DNA from 2 places in the Citrobacter sp. LST-B2 genome. Region 2 is predicted to be linked to the other one. Evidence: predicted binding sites of a transcription regulator. Region 2 holds the regulator's gene; the other holds the start of a gene.

Region 1 (5,762 bases), 2.2 Mb from region 2:
ACTGGCGAAAGTCGCCAAACGCAAAGGGCTGCCCTATCCGCATATCAATCAGCAAGGTGCGATTGAAGCCGATGATGCCTGGTGGTCCACCATGCAGGCGGCGAAGTAAATCATGAGTGGGCGCCTGTTAGATGCTGTCCCGCTCAGTTCACTAACGGGCGTTGGCGCAGCGCAGAGCAGCAAACTGGCAAAAATTGGTCTGCACACCGTGCAGGATCTGCTGTTACACCTCCCTCTGCGTTATGAAGACCGCACCCAACTCTATCCCATTGGCGAACTGCTGCCCGGCGTATACGCCACTGTCGAAGGGGAAGTGCTGAACTGTAACATCACTTTCGGGGGTCGCCGGATGATGACCTGTCAGATCAGCGACGGTACCGGCATCCTGACAATGCGCTTTTTCAACTTCAACGCGGCGATGAAAAACAGCCTCGCCACCGGACGACGCGTACTGGCTTATGGCGAAGCGAAGCGCGGGAAGTACGGTGCAGAGATGATCCACCCGGAATACCGTGTCCAGGGCGATCTCAGTACACCAACATTGCAGGAAACCCTCACCCCGGTTTATCCCACTACCGAAGGGGTGAAACAGGCAACACTGCGCAAGCTCACCGATCAGGCGCTGGATCTGCTGGATACCTGCGCCATTGCCGAACTCTTACCGCCGGAATTGCTGCAGGGCATGCTCAGTCTGCCTGAAGCGCTTCGCACGCTGCATCGCCCACCGCCGACGCTCCAGTTAAGCGATCTCGAAACCGGGCAGCACCCGGCGCAACGTCGTCTGATTCTGGAAGAGTTGCTGGCGCATAACCTGAGTATGCTGGCGCTCCGTGCAGGCGCACAGCGTTTTCATGCTCAACCACTGAGCGCCAACGACACGCTGAAAAATCAACTGTTAGCCTCGCTGCCCTTTAAGCCGACTGGTGCGCAAGCCCGCGTGGTAGCGGAAATCGAGCACGATATGGCGCTCGATATCCCCATGATGCGTCTGGTGCAGGGTGATGTCGGCTCCGGTAAAACGCTGGTCGCCGCACTCGCCGCTCTGCGAGCGATTGCGCATGGAAAACAGGTCGCGCTGATGGCCCCGACCGAGTTACTGGCGGAGCAGCATGCCAACAACTTCCGTAACTGGTTTGCTCCACTGGGTGTCGAAGTCGGCTGGCTGGCGGGCAAGCAGAAAGGCAAAGCGCGTCTGGCGCAACAAGATGCGATTGCCAGCGGACAGGTACAAATGGTGGTAGGAACGCACGCGATCTTTCAGGAACAGGTGCAGTTCAACGGTCTTGCGCTGGTCATCATCGACGAGCAGCATCGTTTTGGCGTGCATCAGCGCCTCGCACTGTGGGAAAAAGGCCAGCAACAGGGTTTCCATCCGCATCAGTTGATCATGACCGCTACGCCTATTCCTCGGACGCTGGCGATGACCGCCTACGCAGATCTCGATACCTCCGTCATTGACGAACTGCCCCCCGGACGCACTCCCGTCACAACGGTTGCCATTCCAGATACGCGTCGCAGCGATATTATTGACCGCGTGCGCAACGCCTGTACGCAGGAAGGTCGCCAGGCCTACTGGGTCTGTACGCTGATTGAAGAATCTGATTTGTTAGAAGCGCAGGCCGCTGAAGCCACATGGGAAGAGTTAAAACTCGCGTTACCAGAACTAAACGTCGGGCTGGTCCACGGGCGCATGAAGCCTGCCGAAAAACAGGCGGTGATGGCGGCGTTTAAACAGGGCGAACTGCACCTGCTTGTCGCCACCACGGTGATTGAAGTCGGTGTGGATGTCCCTAATGCCAGTCTGATGATCATCGAAAACCCGGAACGTCTCGGTTTAGCACAGTTACACCAGCTACGTGGACGCGTCGGCCGTGGCGCGGTGGCCTCACACTGCGTACTACTCTACAAGTCGCCGTTATCGAAAACGGCCCAGAAACGCCTGCAGGTGTTACGCGACAGCAGCGATGGCTTTGTGATTGCGCAAAAAGATCTCGAAATTCGCGGACCCGGTGAATTGCTGGGTACGCGGCAGACGGGGAATGCCGAATTCAAAGTGGCGGATTTACTGCGAGATCAGGCCATTATTCCGGAAGTTCAGCGTATTGCTCGTCATATTCATGAACGTTACCCACAAGAGGCAAAAGCGTTAATCGAACGCTGGATGCCTGAAACAGAACGCTATTCTAACGCCTGATCCTGATGGCGATGCAAAAGCGCGGTGGTTCATCACCACCGCACCTTCTCGTTATTGCGCAAAAATAGGCAACAGTAAATACAATTTAATCACCAGCGCGTTGACGATATCAATGAAAAACGCGCCGACCATCGGCACCACCAGAAACGCCATATGGGATGGACCAAAACGTTCGGTAATCGCCTGCATATTGGCAATCGCGGTTGGCGTCGCCCCCAGACCAAAGCCGCAGTGTCCCGCCGCCAACACAGCTGCATCGTAGTTTTTGCCCATCATTCGCCAGGTGACAAATATCGCGTACAGCGCCATAAAGATGGACTGCACCACCAGGATTGCCAGCATCGGCAGCGCCAGTGAAGCCAGTTCCCACAGCTTCAGGCTCATCAGCGCCATGGCCAGAAACAGCGACAGGCTGACGTTCCCGAGAACAGAGACTGCACGCTCAAAAACGCGATAAAAACCTACCAGCGCCAGGCCGTTACTGACAATCACGCCGACAAACAACACGCAGACAAACGTGGGCAGCTCAAACACTGTCCCCGCCAGCAATTGCGCAACGATCTTACCCACGGTGAGACAGATGGCGATAAGCGCAATGGTTTCAATCAGTACCAGCGAGGTGATCATGCGCCCGACGTCCGGCTTTTCAAAGGCGGTAGGCACTTCCAGATCGTCCGGAATACCGTCCGGCGTGGTGGAGTGTTTGACCAGATAACGTGCCACAGGCCCGCCGATCAGCCCACCAAGAACCAGACCAAAGGTGGCGCACGCCATCGCCACTTCCGTCGCGTTAGCAAAGCCGTAGCGTTCGATAAACAGCTTGCTCCAGGCGGCACCAGTACCGTGGCCGCCAGACAACGTGATCGAACCAGCAATCAACCCCATCAGTGGATCAAGTCCCAGCAGGCTGGCCATCCCAATGCCGATGGCATTTTGCATCAGCAGCAACCCCACGACGACGATCAGGAAAATTCCCACCACGCGACCGCCCGCCCGTAAGCTGGCGATGTTGGCGTTTAAACCGATGGTGGCGAAAAACGCCAGCATCAGCGGATCGCGCAACGTCATATCGAAATTCACTTCCCAGCCCATGCTCTTTTTCAGTACTAACAGGGCCAATGCGACCAGCAACCCACCAGCAACGGGTTCAGGAATCGTATATTTCTTGAGGAAGGAGACTGACTGAACCAGTTTACGCCCCAGTAGCAACGTCAGCGTTGCGGCAACGAGGGTTGATAAGGTATCGAGTTGAAACATACAAAGCTCCTTGAGTACGTCTGAATCAGTTACGCACTGATGTCTTATTCCTGCGGATATTTTTAGCTTTTAGTAGTAATTCGGCATGGATTTTAAGCAGAAAAGAGGGAAAAGTTATATAAAAATGTGATTTCATCTATTTTAAATATTAAGAATACCCACTCGCAAACGTTTGCTTTTACCATCTGGTCAGATAAAATGCCCGCTTTGTCATCACGGGATTATCATTGATGTCTGTTAACACCCTCGAGTCGGAAAATGCGCAACCGGTTGCGCAGACTCAAAACAGCGAACTGATTTATCGTCTTGAAGATCGCCCGCCGCTTCCGCAAACCCTGTTTGCCGCCTGTCAGCATCTGTTGGCGATGTTCGTTGCGGTCATTACGCCGGCGCTGCTCATCTGTCAGGCGCTGGGGTTACCGGCTCAGGATACGCAACACATTATCAGTATGTCGCTGTTCGCCTCTGGCGTGGCCTCCATTATTCAGATTAAAGCCTGGGGTCCGGTGGGTTCAGGGTTGTTATCGATTCAGGGCACCAGTTTTAACTTCGTGGCACCGCTGATTATGGGCGGTACCGCACTGAAAACCGGCGGTGCAGACGTCCCCACGATGATGGCGGCGCTGTTTGGCACCCTGATGCTGGCCAGTTGCACGGAGATGGTGCTCTCCCGGATTCTGCATCTCGCGCGTCGTATCATCACCCCGCTGGTCTCGGGCGTAGTGGTGATGATTATCGGTCTGTCGCTGATTCAGGTGGGGCTGACGTCCATCGGTGGTGGTTATGCCGCGATGAGCGACAACACGTTCGGAGCGCCCAAGAATCTGATGCTGGCAGGCGTTGTGCTGCTGCTGATTATTCTGCTCAACCGCCAGCGTAACCCGTACCTGCGCGTGGCTTCACTGGTTATCGCTATGGCGGCGGGCTATGCGCTGGCATGGTTTATGGGCATGCTGCCGGAAAACAACGCGCCAGCCTCCCAGGATCTGATCATGGTGCCGACGCCGTTGTACTACGGGCTGGGCATTGACTGGAATCTGCTGCTGCCGTTGATGCTGGTGTTTATGATTACCTCGCTGGAAACCATCGGCGATATCACCGCAACGTCCGACGTTTCCGAACAGCCCGTCTCTGGCCCGCTGTACATGAAACGTCTGAAGGGCGGTGTGCTGGCAAACGGCCTGAACTCCTTCGTCTCTGCGGTCTTTAACACTTTCCCAAACTCCTGTTTCGGACAGAACAACGGGGTCATTCAGTTAACCGGCGTGGCCAGCCGCTACGTTGGCTTTGTGGTTGCGCTGATGCTGATCGTGCTCGGTTTGTTCCCGGCGGTGAGCGGCTTTGTGCAGCATATCCCTGAGCCAGTGCTCGGCGGGGCAACGCTGGTTATGTTCGGGACTATCGCGGCCTCTGGCGTGCGCATTGTTTCCCGCGAACCCCTGAACCGCCGCGCAATCCTGATTATTGCGCTGTCACTGGCTGTCGGTCTTGGCGTCTCTCAGCAGCCGCTGATCCTCCAGTTTGCACCTGACTGGGTGAAAAACCTGCTCTCTTCCGGTATTGCTGCGGGTGGTATAACCGCTATCGTACTGAACCTGAGTTTCCCGCCTGAAAAGCAGTAAAGGCTATGCGACGGTGATTCAAATTCACCGTCGCTATCATACTCTTTCACGATTCCTGCCTTGAGGATTGCGCGTAAATCGTGCATAACTCAACTATGTGCCCTTCGCAGGATGGAAGACCATGAAATTTATTGGAAAGCTGATTCTCTATGTGCTGATCGCCCTTCTGGTGGTGATTCTCGGCCTCTATTTCCTGCTGCAAACGCGCTGGGGCGCAGAACACATCAGTGCCTGGATATCTGAGCACAGCGACTATCAGTTATCCTTTGAGGCGATGGACCATCGTTTTTCTTCTCCTTCACATATCCTGCTGAAAAACGTCACCTTTGGGCGTGATGGTCAACCAGCCACGCTCGTGGCAAAAGCGGTCGATATTGGGCTGAGTACTCGCCAACTGACACATCCACGGCATGTCGATACGATCCTGCTTCAAAACGGTACCCTTAATATTTCGCCTCAGACGGCACCGCTCCCCTTTCAGTCTGACCGCCTGCAGTTGCAGGATATGGCGCTTAATAGCCCGGGCAGCGAGTGGGATCTGAGCGCTCAGCGGGTTAATGGTGGCATCATTCCCTGGCTGCCCGAAGCCGGTAAAGTGCTCGGCAGCAAAGCGCAGATTCAGCTCAGCGCGGGTTCTCTGACACTAAATGACGTTCCTGCTGCTAACGTACTGATTGAAGGCAGTATCG
Region 2 (5,762 bases):
AGCCCAGTCCAGCCAGTACCACCGTAGACAACATCACGCTGGTCGTGGTCAACAGCGGTGTGCTGATAAGCCAGGAAACGACCAGGCTTGCCAGGAAGCACAGACCCAACTGCAGGGTATTTTGCAGGGCTGCGGCACGACCCGTCGCCTGCGGGAATGGACGCAGCGCCTGGGCAACCACAATCGGGTAAATAGCCCCGTTGGCAATCGCCATTATGCAGAAGGGGATCAGGATCTCTGCAAGCGTGATGTGATGGATAAAACTTGCCGCCCAGGTTGCCACCACGCTCAGCGCATAGATAACCAGCAGCCAGGGCAGGAGCTGTTGTCCCTGCCATTTTTGCAACGCGGCGCGACAGCCATAGCCGCCAATCAGAAAAGCAATGGTCTGCGGTACGTAGCTCAGCCCAATCACCGCCGGGCTGTAGCCCATTTCACTCAAAATAAACGGGGAACCGGTCAACCACGCAAAGAAGCTGGCAGAACAGGCGGCGTAAATCAGGACGTTGCCGCGGTACGCTTTCGCACGCAGCAGGGTGGTGAACGTCAGTTTGTCCTTGCTGTCATCGCGAGCCCGGGTGGTGGGCTTTAAAAACAGGGCGGGCAGCATCAGCAGCAGCGTGATGAAAAACAGCGTGGCAAAGATCGCCTGCCAGGAAAGATGGGTCAGAATCCAACTGCCTAATAACGGCGCCAGTGCAGGAGACAGCCCGACCAGCGGCATGATGGTCGCGAAAATGCGGTTAATTTTATGCGAAGGATAGTAATCGGTAACCAGCGCCTGCCAGATGACGGTCGCCGCGCAGACTCCCACGGCCTGAATAAAACGCAGTACTAACAGGCCCGTTGCGCTCTCCACCCACAGCATACCCAGGCTACCGAGGGCGAAGACAGACAGACCCAGCAACAGGATCGGTTTACGGCCATAACGGTCAGAGAGGGGTCCCCACAGCAGTTGGGCGACGGCAAAGCCTGCTAAAAACAGACTCAGGCTGGCGCTTACGGCAGAGGCCGGTGTTTGCAGGTCAGATTGAATGGCGGCAAAAGCGGGCAAATACATGTCGGTTGCCAGAAAACCCAACACGCTGAGCCCTGCCAGCCAGACTAAAAACCCTTTTCCTGGTTGCATAGTTGTTCTCTAATTTTGATTAATCACACTGGCGCAGAGTGTAGGGAGTGAATTTGGGCTTGTGAAACGGTAATATTTGTTTATTGCATTCAAAAATTTTGTAGGCAGATTATGTGGTCAGAATATGCGCTGGAAGTGGTCGATGCCGTGGCACGCAACGGGAGCTTCAGTTCCGCGGCCCAGGAGTTGCACCGGGTGCCTTCAGCGGTCAGCTATACGGTTCGCCAACTGGAAGAGTGGCTGGCCGTCCCGCTTTTTGAACGTCGCCATCGTGATGTGGTGTTAACCCCGGCGGGCGCCTGGTTTTTGAAAGAAGGCCGCTCTGTCATCAAAAAAATGCAGATCACGCGTCAACAGTGTCAGCAGATCGCTAACGGCTGGCGTGGGCAACTCCCCATTGCGGTGGACAATATCGTGCGCCCGGAACGCACGCGGCAATTGATTGTCGATTTCTACCGCCACTTTGATGACGTGGAACTACTGGTCTTCCAGGAGGTGTTTAATGGCGTCTGGGACGCGCTGTCAGATGGTCGGGTCGAACTCGCCATCGGGGCAACCCAGGCGATCCCGGTTGGCGGACGATACACTTTCCGCGATATGGGTAAGCTGAGCTGGTGTTGTGTCGTTGCCAGTACGCATCCGCTGGCCGCCATGAGCGGGCCGTTAAGCGATGACACGTTGCGCAACTGGCCGTCGCTGGTGCTGGAAGATACCTCCCGCACGCTGCCGAAACGCGTGACCTGGCTGCTGGACAATCAGAAGCGGGTGGTGGTGCCGGACTGGGATTCTTCCGCGACCTGTATCAGCGCCGGACTCTGTGTCGGCATGGTCCCGACACATTTCGCCAAGTCGTATCTCAACAAGGGGCAGTGGGTCGCGTTAAATCTGGATAATCCTTTCCCGGATGCGGCCTGTTGCCTGACCTGGCAGCAGAATGATATGTCACCTGCGCTGATCTGGCTGCTGGATTATCTGGGAGACAGTGAAACGCTGAACAAAGAGTGGCTGCGGGAGCCCGATGAGACTCCCGCAGAAGAGGCTTAACGACGGTAGTCGCGGAACGGGCCATCCGCCACGGAGCGGCGCTCCACCAGGCGCGGGTGGACTTCAATAGACTGCGACTCTTCGCGTTTATTGACGATACGGTCCAGTAACATATTAAAGGCCGTCTCACCCAGTGAATCTTTCGGCTGGTGGATGGTGGTCAACGCTGGTGTAAAGAAGCGGGCGTTGCGCACGTTGTCGTAGCCTATCAGCGACACGTCCTGCGGGACGCGCAGACCCATCTCATCAGCGGCGCAAAGGGCGCCCATCGCCATGACATCGCCGCCACAGAAGACCGCCGTTGGGCGATGCGCCTGCGACAGAATTTGCTGCATGGCGCGGTAGCCGGATTCCGGCTCGAAGTCGCCTTGAACAATCCAGTTTTCAGGCACTTTAATCAGCGCTTCATCCATCGCTTTCATAAATCCGGCCAAACGGCCTGCGCCGGTGTTACGCTCCATCAGTCCTGGGATCACGCCAATTTCGCGATGTCCACGCTCGACGAGGTAACGGCCTGCCATGTAGCCGCCCTCGAAGGCGTTATCAATCACCGTATCAGTGAAGTCGGCTTTGGCTTCGCCCCAGTCCATCACCACCATTGGGATATGACGATATTCTTCCAGCATCGAGAGCAGGGGATCGGGGTATTCGGAACACATTACCAACAGGCCATCAACGCGTTTTTGCGCCATCATCGACAGATAGGCACGCTGCTTTTCCAGGTTGTTCCAGACGTTGCCGAGGATCAGGGTATAGCCCTTCTGGAAGCAGTTCTTCTCAACCGCTTCAATAATTTCAGCAAAATAGGGGGCTTCGCTGCTCGTCGCCAGCAAACCGATAGATTTGGTATGGTTAACTTTCAGGCTACGGGCAACCGCGCTGGGGGAATAGTGCAATTCTTTGATTGCCGCCCACACTGCATTGCGTGTTTCTTCAGCGACGAAACGCGTTTTGTTAATTACGTGTGACACGGTTGTAGTGGAAACGTTTGCGCGCTTCGCTACATCTTTAATTGTTGCCATTAAATCTCACTCCAGACCCAACCTGAACATTAAATTACGCCAAGTAAACGTTTGCCTTTACTCATCCTGTGCCCAACGTCTGGGCTGCGGCACGCCGGGAAACGACACGGAACGTCAGGAAGGGGTCAATGGCCGGTACGCTAATCAAGTAAGCGTCGAATTTTGTCTGATCTTTACGAAAAGGGGAAGTATTAAAAGCACATATCACTCTAAATCGTGGGAGATTTTTACACTCAAGTGTGTAAAAATGCGCTATATCACTTTTTGTGTGGGTATAAAAAGGAGAAAAGTTGATGAGCACCGATCTGAAATTTTCATTAGTGACCACGTTTATTGTCCTGGCTTTAATCGTTGCGGGCGGCCTGACGGCGGCACTGCACTGATCCCCTCGGGGGAGTTCCTGCTCCCTCGAACCTCCCGCCATATTGTTATTGAATCTGCAAAAGTCTTTTGTATTTTTGTTAACTTCTCTTTTTTTGTGATTGATGTCATGCTTTTGACTCTTTGTTAAGCATCGCGCCCTGTCGCGAAGAGCCGGAGTCATCACTGCATGAAAATCAATTATCCGTTACTGGCGCTGGCCATTGGTGCGTTTGGCATCGGTACCACCGAATTCTCGCCAATGGGTCTGCTGCCCGTCATCGCGCGTGGCGTTGATGTGTCTATTCCCGCGGCAGGTATGCTGATTAGTGCCTATGCGGTCGGCGTGATGGTCGGCGCGCCGTTGATGACGCTGTTGCTGTCACATCGCGGACGCCGTAATGCGCTCATTTTTCTGATGGCTATCTTTACGCTCGGTAACGTGCTCTCGGCGATTTCACCGGATTACACCACGCTGATGTTGTCACGTATTTTAACCAGCCTTAACCACGGCGCATTCTTCGGCCTGGGCTCGGTGGTGGCGGCAAGCGTGGTGCCGAAGCACAAACAGGCGAGCGCCGTTGCGACCATGTTTATGGGGCTGACCATCGCCAATATCGGCGGTGTGCCGGCGGCGACCTGGCTGGGTGAAACCATCGGCTGGCGAATGTCGTTTATGGCGACAGCGGGGCTGGGGGTTATCTCGATGTTGAGTCTCTTCTTATCATTGCCAAAAGGCGGTGCCGGGGCGCGCCCGGAAGTGAAAAAAGAGCTGGCGGTGCTGATGCGTCCTCAGGTGCTCTCCGCGCTACTGACTACCGTACTGGGAGCGGGCGCCATGTTCACGCTCTATACCTATATTTCGCCTGTTCTGCAAAGCATCACCCATGCGACACCGGCCTTTGTGACCGGGATGCTGGTTCTGATCGGTGTGGGCTTCTCCATTGGCAACTACCTCGGAGGGAAACTGGCCGATCGCTCGGTTAACGGCACGCTGAAGGGCTTTTTGCTGCTGCTGATGGTAATTATGCTGGCGATCCCTTTCCTGGCGCAGAATGAACTGGGCGCGGCGGTCAGCATGGTGGTCTGGGGGGCGGCAACCTTTGCGGTCGTCCCTCCGTTACAAATGCGCGTCATGCGTGTGGCTCATGAAGCGCCGGGTCTCTCATCTTCCGTGAACATTGGCGCGTTTAACCTTGGAAATGCGCTGGGCGCTGCGGCTGGCGGGGCCGTCATTTCAGGCGGATTAGGCTACAGTTTTGTTCCTGTGATGGGGGCGATTGTGGCGGGTATGGCGCTGTTGCTGGTGTTTATCTCGGCGAGAAAACAACCTGAACAGGTGTGCGTCGCCAGTTAACGGCAGGACAAAAACGCAGAAGGGATTCCCTTCTGCGTTATCTTTTTTACGCGGCGAAGTTCTTCGCTACAAACTCCCAGTTTACCAGCGCCCAGAAGTGTTCCAGGTAGCCAGGACGCGCATTGCGGTAGTCAATGTAGTATGCATGCTCCCATACGTCGACGGTCATCAACGGCGTGGCGTCGGTGGTCAACGGCGTGCCAGCGTTGGAGGTGGAAACGATAGCCAGCTTGCCCTCTTTTCCTTTAACCAGCCAGGTCCAGCCAGAGCCGAAGTTTTTGATCGCCGCGTCGGTAAATTGCGCTTTGAACTCGGCAAAGCTGCCGAAAGAGACGGCAATCGCGTCAGCCAGTTCGCCGGTTGGCTCGCCACCAGCATTCGGTGCCAGGCAGTTCCAGTAGAACGTGTGGTTCCAGACCTGAGCAGCGTTATTGAACACGCCGCCTTCCGAACTGCGTACGATCTCTTCCAGTGATTTCCCTTCAAAGGCAGTGCCTTTGATCAGGTTGTTCAGGTTGGTGACATAGGTCTGATGGTGTTTGCCATAGTGATATTCCAGCGTCTCGGCGGAAATGTGCGGCGCAAGCGCATCTTTGGCATACGGTAGTGCAGGTAATTCGAACGACATTGCTTCTCTCCTTATTATTAATAGTATTTCGCGCAATAACCTTATTGTGCGTAAGGATAGGGTAGCAAATTGAAAGGTGAGACAAAAGATGAACTTACCCTGTTGCGTTAACAACAGGGTAAAGTTTTAACGAATGGTTTTGGGCGTCATGACCCGGCGAGCGCCGACATAGTGGCGTTGCCAGTAATCTTCGCTGAGCGATGTGATCTGGATTTCCTGACC

What was found. Region 2 encodes PurR, which represses purine synthesis genes. Its sites were predicted from a motif close to CANGCAAACGTTTGCNTG; they were not measured.
Region 1: a site for PurR is predicted at 3,613-3,630, ahead of gltS (sodium/glutamate symporter). Genes of this name have one in related genera too.

What each region holds. Positions count from the first base shown of each region.
Region 1 covers NZ_CP192598.1:89,646-95,407, reverse strand. Annotated here, with positions in the region: gene trmH (tRNA (guanosine(18)-2'-O)-methyltransferase TrmH) at 1-109, shown strand, start outside; gene recG (ATP-dependent DNA helicase RecG) at 113-2,194, shown strand; gene gltS (sodium/glutamate symporter) at 2,246-3,451, opposite strand; gene xanP (xanthine/proton symporter XanP) at 3,682-5,073, shown strand; gene ACQ0PY_RS00420 (AsmA family protein) at 5,195-5,762, shown strand, end outside.
Region 2 covers NZ_CP192598.1:2,314,781-2,320,542, forward strand. Annotated here, with positions in the region: gene punC (purine nucleoside transporter PunC) at 1-1,129, opposite strand, end outside; gene punR (DNA-binding transcriptional activator PunR) at 1,241-2,173, shown strand; gene purR (HTH-type transcriptional repressor PurR) at 2,170-3,195, opposite strand; gene cydH (cytochrome bd-I oxidase subunit CydH) at 3,489-3,578, shown strand; gene ACQ0PY_RS11130 (MFS transporter) at 3,746-4,912, shown strand; gene sodB (superoxide dismutase [Fe]) at 4,959-5,540, opposite strand; gene ACQ0PY_RS11140 (C40 family peptidase) at 5,667-5,762, opposite strand, start outside.